DNA from 2 places in the Streptomyces sp. NPDC031379 genome. Region 2 is predicted to be linked to the other one. Evidence: riboswitches for the same ligand, from Rfam matches in the RefSeq annotation. Region 2 holds a riboswitch; the other holds the start of a gene.
The links. A riboswitch is a leader RNA that binds a small molecule or an ion and turns the genes downstream of it on or off. The one in region 2 is predicted to bind glycine.
Positions count from the first base shown of each region.

Region 1 (4,844 bases), on a different contig from region 2:
GACGACCTTCATACCGGCCATCACGGCGCTGGCCGCGTTGGTGCCGTGCGCGGAGGACGGGATCAGGCAGACCGTGCGCTGCTCGTCACCGTTGGCGCGGTGGTAGCCGCGTACGGCCAGCAGGCCGGCCAGCTCGCCCTGCGAACCGGCGTTCGGCTGGAGCGAGACCTTGTCGTAGCCGGTGACCTCGGCGAGACGTTCCTCCAGCTCGCGGATGAGCGTGAGGTAGCCCTCGGCCTGCTCGGCGGGCGCGAAGGGGTGCAGCTGGCCGAACTCGGGCCAGGTGACCGGCTCCATCTCGGTGGTCGCGTTGAGCTTCATGGTGCAGGAGCCCAGCGGGATCATGCCGCGGTCGAGCGCGTAGTCGCGGTCGGCGAGCTTGCGCAGGTAGCGCAGCATCGCGGTCTCGGAGCGGTGCTCGTGGAAGACCGGGTGGGTCAGGTAGTCGTCGGTGCGCAGCAGGGCCTCGGGCAGGGCCTCCGCGGCGGCCGCGTCCAGCGCCTCGATGTCGCCCTCGACGCCGAAGGCGGTGAAGACGGCCTCCAGCTGGGCCCGGCCGGTGGTCTCGTCGCAAGCCATGGAGACGTGGTCGGCGTCGACCGGACGCAGGTTGACGCCGCCCGCGCGGGCGGCGGCGACGACCTCGGCGGCCTTGCCGGGCACGCGCGCGGTGACGGTGTCGAAGTAGGTGCCGTGGACGATCTCGACACCGCCGGCCCGCAGGCCCTCGGCGAGGATCGTGGCGTAGCGGTGGGTGCGGCGGGCGATGGTCCGCAGGCCCTCCGGACCGTGGTAGACCGCGTACATGCCGGCCATCACGGCGAGCAGCACCTGCGCGGTACAGATGTTGCTGGTGGCCTTCTCACGGCGGATGTGCTGCTCACGCGTCTGCAGCGCGAGCCGGTAGGCCTTGTGGCCGTCGGCGTCGACGGAGACACCCACGAGCCGGCCGGGCAGGCTGCGCGCGAACTTCTCCTGCACCGCCATGTAGCCGGCGTGCGGCCCGCCGAAGCCCATCGGCACGCCGAAGCGCTGGGTGGTGCCGACGGCGATGTCCGCGCCCAGCTCGCCCGGCGAGGTCAGCAGGGTCAGTGCGAGCAGGTCGGCGGCGACGGTGACGAGGGCGCCCAGCTCGTGCGCCTGGTCGATGACCGGCTTGATGTCCCGTACGGCACCGGAGGCGCCCGGGTACTGGATCAGCACGCCGTTGATCTCGCGTGCGGCGATCTCGGCCGGGATGCCGTCGCTGAGGTCGGCGACGACGACCTCCACGCCGGTCGGTTCGGCGCGGGTCTCGATGACGGCGATGGTCTGCGGCAGCGCGTCCGCGTCGACCAGGAACAGGCCCTTCTTGTTCTTGCCCATGCGCCGGGACAGCGCCATCGCCTCGGCGGCGGCCGTGCCCTCGTCCAGCAGGGAGGCACCGGAGGTGGGCAGTCCGGTCAGCTCGGCGACCACGGTCTGGAAGTTCAGCAGGGCCTCCAGGCGGCCCTGGGAGATCTCCGGCTGGTACGGCGTGTAGGCCGTGTACCAGGCCGGGTTCTCCATGACGTTGCGCAGGATGACCGGCGGGGTGAACGTCCCGTAGTACCCCAGCCCGATCATGGAACCGAGAACCTGGTTGCGATCGGCGAGCGAGCGCAGCTCGGCGAGCACCTCTGCCTCGGTGCGGGCGCCCGGCAGGTCCAGGGCGTCGGCGTTCTTGATCACGTCCGGGACGGCGGCGGCGGTCAGCTCGTCGAGGGAGCCGTAGCCGATGTGCGCGAGCATCTTGGCCCGCGCTTCCTGGTCGGGTCCGATGTGGCGCTGCTCGAAGGGGATGCCCTGCTCGAGTTCGGAGAGCGGAGTGCGATGGGCGGTCATTGCGGAGGCCTCCTGGTCTGACGCGACCTTCGAGGGGCACCCCGGTACGGATACCCCGACGGCCTCCCCCTCTGTCATCTCAACCTGAGAGCTTCACCGGGCGCCCGAGGGACCCGGCTTTCACCGTCGGTGAGAGCGGACGCCGTCGACACCCGCTCTGCTTTCCAGAGTGACCTCGTCCGTGCGGTACGTGTGCCTGAGAGATTCCGGGGAGGATTTGCTCCTTCGGCGCCTCCGAGATGATCGGAGGACTCTCCCGCATGGGGTCAGCAGCCGCTGTCAGCCTACCAGCGAGGTCAACGCCTGAGCCTTCGAGTGGCCGCCTCCCTGATTGTGCTCTTTTGTAGTGCTTACGGATGAGTTGCGACCACGTGGAGGGAGAGGGACCGTGCAGACCGACATCGATCCGCGCAACCTGATCGGCCGCAAGGCGTTCGACCGCACTGGCACCAAGATCGGCACCATCGACGAGGTGTATCTCGACGACGCGACCGGCGTGCCCGAGTGGGCGGCCATACGTACCGGCCTGTTCTCCCGGGACGCCTTCGTCCCGCTGGAGCCGAGCGAACTGATCGACGGCGCCCTCCGGGTCCCCTTCGACCGTGCCCTCATCAAGGACGCCCCCGACTTCGGCGTGGGCCGCCACCTCTCCCCCGAGCAGGAACTCCAGCTCTATCACCACTACGGCCTCGACCTCGCCCCGCCTCCCCCGTTCCCCGACCACGACTTCGGCAGACTGGCAGGCACGGAGGAATCCTGACCCACCCCCGCCGGACCGCCCCGCACCCACCGAACCACCTCGGGTCCGGGGCGGAGCCGCGTGTCAGCCACCGCTCGACCGACCGAGCCCCTGACAAACCCCTGCACCGCCCCGCCTCCACCGAATCCGACTCGAGGTCCGGGGCGGAGCCGCGCGTCAGTCGGCACTCGGCGGACCGAGTCGGACGGGTGGGCGGGCGAGATCCGCCACCAAGGGCAACGGCTCCGCCGGCTCCAGCGCAGGATCGTCGACGAGAAACGTCCGCACCCGCCCCGGCAAGGACTGCGGCGTCTCGAACCGCACGGTGACCCGCCCCACCCCGCTCCCCTGCACCCACCCGGGTCCCCACTCAGCGTGCCGCACGTCCTGCCCGGCCCGCCACTGCCGCTCGGCGGGCTCCGGGTCCCGCTCCACGGCCTCGGGCGGCGCGCCCTCCTCCGGCGGCGCCTCCCCGGCGGCGGCCCGCTCACCCGCCGCCTGCGCGAACAGGTCCTCCTGGGTGTAGTCGGCGAGTCCGGTGACCCCCACACCGAGCAGCCGCACCCCGCCCGTGGTGTCCACGGAGTCCAGCAGCCGCGCGGCCGCCTCCTGGACGACCGCCGGATCGTCCGTGGGCCCCCGGAGCGTCTCGGAGCGGGTGAGGGTCGAGAAGTCGTACCGCCGCACCTTCAGCACGATGGTCCGCCCCGACAGCCCGGCGCCGCGCAGCCGCCGCACGCACCGGTCGGCGAGCCGCCGCACCTCGAGACCGACCCGCAGCCGGTCGTGGATGTCCACGTCGTAGGTGTCCTCGACCGACACCGACTTCGTCTCCCGCTCGGCCACCACCGGCCGCTCGTCGTGGGCCAGTGCCATGGCGTACAACGCGTGCCCGTGCGCCTTGCCGAGCAGCCGCACGAGTTCGTCCTCGCCCGCCTCGGCCAACTCCTCCACCGTGGTGATCCCGGCCCGCCGCAGATGGTCCCCCGTGGCCGGCCCGACCCCCGGCAGGGTCCGCACCGACATCGGCCCGAGCAGCTCCCGCTCGGTCCCCGGCTCGATGAGCACCAGACCGTCCGGCTTGGCCTGCTCGGAGGCGATCTTCGCGAGCATCTTGGAGGCGGCGAGCCCCACCGATCCGGTGAGTCCCGTGGCCGCCCGGATGTCCGCGCGCAGCCTCACCCCGGCCAGCCGCGCCGACTCCTCGTCCCAGGCTGCTTCCGCCGCCTCCAGATCCACGAACGCCTCGTCCAGGCTGAGCGGCTCGACCAGCGGCGACAGCTCCCGCAGCATTGCCATCACCTGCTCGCTGATCGACCGGTACAGGGCAAATCGCGGCACCAGATACGCGGCATTGGGTGCCAGCCGGCGCGCCTGGGCCATGGGCATCGCCGAGTGCACCCCGAAGACCCGCGCCTCGTACGACGCGGTGGCCACCACCCCGCGCGGACCCAGCCCGCCCACGACGACCGCCTTCCCGCGCAGGCTCGGCTTGGACGCCTGCTCCACCGAGGCGAAGAAGGCATCCATGTCGAGATGCAGGATCGTGGGCGCGTTTCTCACATGTCCGATGCTGCACCACGGCACTGACAATGCCGGTGGCGGCGGTGGCGCCCGATCGGCTCGCCGGTCAGACCGCCCGGTTGCGGCGCCGCGCCAGCTCGTCCGCGGGGTTGTGACCGACCAGGGTCTCGCCCGTGTCGACGCGTTCGCCGTGCAGCTGCGAGAGGGCGCTTTCCACGTCCCGCCACACCACGCCTACGGCGATCCCGAAGATGCCCTGACCGCCCTGGAGCAGGGCGTGGACCTCGTCCGGCGAGGTGCACTCGTACACGGTGGCGCCGTCGCTCATCAGGGTCATCCGCTCGAGGTCGCGGAAACCGCGTTCCCTGAGGTGCTGGACGGCCGTGCGGATGTTCTGGAGCGAGACACCGGTGTCCAGGAAGCGCTTGACGATCTTCAGGACGACGACGTCCCGGAAGCTGTACAAGCGCTGGGTGCCAGAGCCGTAGGCGGGCCGCACGCTCGGCTCGACGAGGCCCGTGCGGGCCCAGTAGTCGAGTTGCCGGTAGGTGATGCCGGCGGCCGCGCAGGCCGTGGGCCCGCGATAGCCGATCTCCTCGGTCGCCATGGACGCCGCCCCTCCGCCGTTCGGCACCGCCGTCGGCCGCTGCGGAGCATGGTCGACCGCGCTGCTCTGAGGGGGGTATCCCCCGCTCGAACGCAGCTGAGAGTTCGGGGG
Region 1 covers NZ_JBVIIT010000006.1:8,463-13,306, reverse strand. The annotation lists gene gcvP (aminomethyl-transferring glycine dehydrogenase) at 1-1,863, opposite strand, end outside; glycine riboswitch at 2,038-2,132, opposite strand; gene ACZ5CW_RS10285 (PRC-barrel domain-containing protein) at 2,252-2,623, shown strand; gene ACZ5CW_RS10280 (DNA polymerase IV) at 2,780-4,165, opposite strand; gene ACZ5CW_RS10275 (MerR family transcriptional regulator) at 4,233-4,844, opposite strand, start outside.
Region 1: it holds a riboswitch for glycine, as region 2 does, so the genes downstream of both, gcvP (aminomethyl-transferring glycine dehydrogenase) here and gcvT (glycine cleavage system aminomethyltransferase GcvT) in region 2, are expected to answer to the same signal.

Region 2 (4,844 bases):
CGGCGACGGCGACCCTGTCTCTCTTGAACCGGGTCCAGGCGATCCGGCCCAGGGAACGACCCTCGATCTGCCCCTTATCGGCACCCTCCAGCACAGCTTCCGGCTGTGCCTCGGCTGCCGCCCCGGTGGTCTCGATCGGTGCGGTCACGGTGAGCGACCCCTCTCGCCGGTGGTGACCGGCCTGCGCCTGCCGCGGATTGCGGCTTTGTCGACTTGCCATCGATCAGGAGGTCTCGACCTCCTGTCTGACTCGCGAGTCTTCAGCGTCGCTGCGATCACCCGCCAGAGCTGACGGCGAAAGTATGCGCAACCGTGATGCAGTGCAGGGGATTCCGTTATCCGAACAGTGGGTAACGACTCTCGGACGTGGGCCAGTTGGGACAGAACGGCAATTTTGCGCGGTTCGGGACGTTCAGCCGATGTCTACGCGCGCAGAAGTGTGTCGCCTGTGTAAATTCCACACTCCGGCCCCAAGAGGCGGGACACGGAGGGGAGTTGATCAGTAGCCGCCGTGCACCGGCGGATATCCGTATCCGGCGGCCGGGGCCTGCGGCGGGGCCGGGGCCCCCAGCTGGGGCCGGGGCGGGGCCGCGTGGGCCTCGCGGTCGTAGAACGGGCGCGCGTTGGCCCGCATCCACATCACCACCGGATCGTAGTCGTCGGTCATCGCGACCGTGGACACCGGCAGCCCCTCCGGGACCGCCCCGACCGACTGCTGCATCATCGCGCGCACCGAGTCGACCGCGGCCGGCGAGGTGTCGTACACGTCCAGGCCGAGGGCGAGGTACGGCGCCCCGAGGGCCGGCTGCACCCAGGCGCGGCGCAGGGAACGCAGGGCCGGGGTGCGGTGGGCGTTCTGCGCGAGCAGGGCGTAGAACTGCGGGACCTCGATGCCGGGCTCCGTGAGCCGGAGCGGGCCGGCGGGCTGGCGGTCCAGGCCGGTGGCGATACGGCGCAGATCCAGCCATGGGATGCCGACGCCGCCGCCCGGGGCGTGCGGGTTGAGCCAGAGGCCGTAGTGGTCCGGATAGAGGGTGCGCGCCACGTCCAGCCCGTCGACGACCTCGTACGAACGGTTCCAGCCGCTGGCCGACAGCTCCTGGGCGGAGGTCACACAGGGGGCGTAGTGGAAGCCGTCGACCTCCATGTTCCCGTACTGGGCGTCCGGGGAACCGGCCTGGCCGTGCCACAGGAGCATCCAGATCTGGCCGGAGGAGGGGGTGGCGAGGGCGCGCAGCAGAGCCTCGTAGGCGTCGTAGCGCCCGGGCGTGACCTGGCGCAGCATGTGCTCGACGCTGCCGCTGTGGCTCGCGCTCACCTGTCGTACCGGCCCTTCTTTTCAGTGCCCCGCGTTCGGAGACAGCTTAAGCGCCTGGCAACTCGGGTCCTCGGCTTCGTGCTGGGGTGCGGGTGCGTCGTGGTTGGTCACGCGGTTCCCCGCGCCCCTCGAGTCGGCTGCGCCGGCGCCGGCTTTCAGTGGCCGTACTGGTAGAACGGGCGGACGTTCGTCTTCAGCCACTCGGTCACCGGGTCGTCGGCCACGTCGAGGAGGACGAGGTTGACCGGCCACTTGACCGGAACTTTGCCCAGAGCCCTGCCCAGGGCCTCCAGGGGCAGGGCCCGCAGGTCGCCCTCCCACTGGGACAGCTCCACGCCCACGTACATCACCGGGTCCGCCGTCTCGACGGCGGCGAGGCAGCGGCGGGCGCTGAGGACCACGCCGATGCCGGCGAACTCGGCGGAGGCGGCCGAGAGGAAGTCGACCGGGTCTTCCTGCCAGTCGGGCTCGAAGAGGCGGACCCGGCCGCCGGTGCCGGGGCCGTCGAGCGGGGTGCGGCCCACGCGGCACAGCTCGGCGACCGCCTCGGGCGGCAGCGGGATGCCGACCACGCCGCCGGCGTTGACGGCCAGGCCCACCTGCGGGGGCAGGCCCTGGGCGAACTCCACGGCGGGGGCGACGGTGTAGGACATGTGGGAGCCGGCCACCTGGCGCAGCTGCTCCTCGGAGGTGAAGACCGGGACGTACGCCTGGCCGTCGATGTCGACCGTGGGCAGGTCCAGCGGGCCGCTGTGCGGGCCCCCGCCGTTGGGAAGGGGGATCCACAGGAAGCTCCGGCCGAGGACCTCGACGATCCGGCCGCCCGCGGCGGGAACGCCGAGGGAGGCCGAGAGCACCTCCTCCAGTTCGTTGCCGGGCCAACCGCCGTGCGGGTGGGGGTGCGTCTGTGCCGGGAAGTCCGCGGGAATGTCCGCCGGGAAGTCCATCTGCCTACCGCCTGCTGGGAACCATGCTGTGGCTCAAAAGGCTAGCGGGTGGCTGCGACAGTGCCCACGGGGATCAGCTGGAGAAGGCCATGCGGCGCAGGGTGTCCGCCGCGGCCCGGTCCAGCAGGACCGCCGAGCCGCAGCCCGCGGGCAGTTCGCCCCGCTCGACCGCGCCGAGCAGCCGGGCGGTCGTACGGCGGTGGCGGCGGAAGGCGTAGCGGGAGACGCCCCGGCCGCGCTCGCGCTGCCCCGCGCGGGCGGTCTCGGGTGTGACGTCGAGCAGCAGCAGATGCAGGGTGCCGCCGCGGCGGCGGGCCTCGCGGGCGAGCCAGGCGCGCACCCAGGTCTGGGTGCCGCAGTCGTGCACGACGACGCCCTCCTCGGTGCGCAGCGCGCGGCGCAGTCCGGTGTAGTGGGCGAGGCGGACCAGGGGGCGGTAGAGGGCGTACGGCAGGCCGCGGGGCACACGTGCCGCGAAGCGGTCGCGGGCGTCCTGGGAGTCGATGCGCCGGCCGGAGACCGCGCGGTGCATCAGCGTGGACTTGCCGCTGCCCGGCAGGCCGGTGACCACGACGACGTCACGGGGGTCGAAGACCAGGGCGCGGGGGCTGCGGCCGGCCCGGTCGCGCAGATCGCGGACGACCGGGGCGGGGCGCTCCGCGCAGCGCTCGCGGGCGGAGGCGGAGGGCTGCTTCGGCACCGCGACGCCGGTCGTGGTGGCGGGTGCGGCGGCGTACGCCGTGGTCCTCTTCACCGTGATCGTCCTCCCCTGTGGGCTCGGTCATACCCATGCCCGCTGTGTGTAAAGAGAAGGTAATGGCGGAGGGTCGGCGGTTCGGTGCGCGTACTGCCACAGGTCGGTTACAGAAGCGGACCCTGACGGGCGGGGGCCCGGCGTGCAATGATGTGCCCGCCAACTGCATACCGGCCGCTTGAATCCGCGCGGGAGAGTCCCCAGGTCACTGGGGCGCCGAAGGAGCAAGTCCCTCCCTTGAATCTCTCAGGCCCCGTTACCGCGCGGGCGAGGCACATCTGAAAAGCGGGTCGCTGTGACAGTGGCTCCACCCAAGGTGCAAGCCGTGATCGTCCCTGTGGCGGTCGTGGCGAACCTCTCAGGTTCCGATGACAGATGGGGAGGAACGTTCCTCGCCCCGTCCGTGTGCCTTGGGAGACGACCGACCGATGAGCAGTACCGAACCCACTGAGCTGCGCCACACCGCGCTGGACGCGCTGCATCGCTCGCTCGGTGCGACGATGACCGACTTCGCCGGCTGGGACATGCCCCTGCGCTACGGCTCCGAGCGCGACGAGCACCTCGCGGTGCGGACCAGGGCCGGTCTCTTCGACCTCTCGCACATGGGCGAGATCACCGTCACCGGCGCCGGGGCGGCCGCCCTCCTGAACTTCGCGCTGGTCGGCAACATCGCCTCCGTCGGCGTCGGCCGCGCCCGCTACACCATGATCTGCCAGGCCGACGGCGGCATCCTGGACGACCTGATCGTCTACCGCCTGGCCGAGACCGAGTACATGGTCGTGGCCAACGCCTCCAACGCCCAGGTGGTGCTGGACGCGCTGACCGAGCGGGCGGAGGGCTTCGACGCCGAGGTCCGCGACGACCGCGACGCCTACGCGCTGATCGCCGTGCAGGGCCCGGAGTCCCCCGGCATCCTGAAGTCCCTCACCGACGCCGACCTGGACGGCCTGAAGTACTACGCCGGCCTGCCCGGCACCGTCGCCGGTGTGCCCGCGCTGATCGCCCGTACCGGCTACACCGGCGAGGACGGCTTCGAGCTGTTCGTCAAGCCGGAGCACGCCGTGCAGCTGTGGCAGGCGCTGACCGAGGCGGGCGAGGGCGTCGGCCTGGTCCCGTGCGGCCTGTCCTGCCGGGACACGCTGCGCCTGGAGGCGGGCATGCCGCTGTACGGGCACGAGCTGACCACCTCGCTCACCCCCTTCGACGCCGGGCTCGGCCGGGTGGTCAAGTTCGAGAAGGAGGGCGACTTCGTGGGGCGCGAGGCGCTCACCGAGGCCGCCTCGCGGGCCGAGCAGAACCCGCCGCGGGTGCTCGTGGGCCTGGTCGCCGAGGGCCGTCGCGTCCCGCGCGCCGGGTACGCCGTCGTCGCGGGCGGCGCGGTGATCGGCGAGGTCACCTCCGGCGCCCCCTCCCCCACCCTGGGCAAGCCGATCGCCATCGCCTACGTCGACGCGGCGCACGCGGCGCCCGGCACCGAGGGCGTCGGCGTGGACATCCGGGGCAGCCACGAGCCGTACGAGGTCGTGGCACTGCCGTTCTACAAGCGCCAGAAGTAGACACTGGGCGCGGTACGTCCCGACGACGTGACCCTGCGCACATTCCCCCCTGCTCACGAGCAGCTTCAGCAGTCCCCCCTTCACCAGCACTCCCGCGCGTACAGGAGAATTCAGGCCATGAGCAACCCCCAGCAGCTGCGCTACAGCAAGGAGCACGAGTGGCTGTCGGCCGCCGAGGACGGCGTCTCGACGGTCGGCATCACGGAGCACGCGGCCAACGCGCTCGGCGATGTCGTCTTCGTCCAGCTCCCCGAGGTCGGTTCCACCGT
Region 2 covers NZ_JBVIIT010000028.1:50,866-55,709, reverse strand. The annotation lists gene ACZ5CW_RS33720 (ABC transporter permease) at 1-148, opposite strand, end outside; gene ACZ5CW_RS33715 (enhanced serine sensitivity protein SseB C-terminal domain-containing protein) at 500-1,285, opposite strand; gene ACZ5CW_RS33710 (enhanced serine sensitivity protein SseB) at 1,474-2,265, opposite strand; gene ACZ5CW_RS33705 (AAA family ATPase) at 2,339-3,019, opposite strand; glycine riboswitch at 3,199-3,291, shown strand; glycine riboswitch at 3,292-3,404, shown strand; gene gcvT (glycine cleavage system aminomethyltransferase GcvT) at 3,448-4,575, shown strand; gene gcvH (glycine cleavage system protein GcvH) at 4,693-4,844, shown strand, end outside.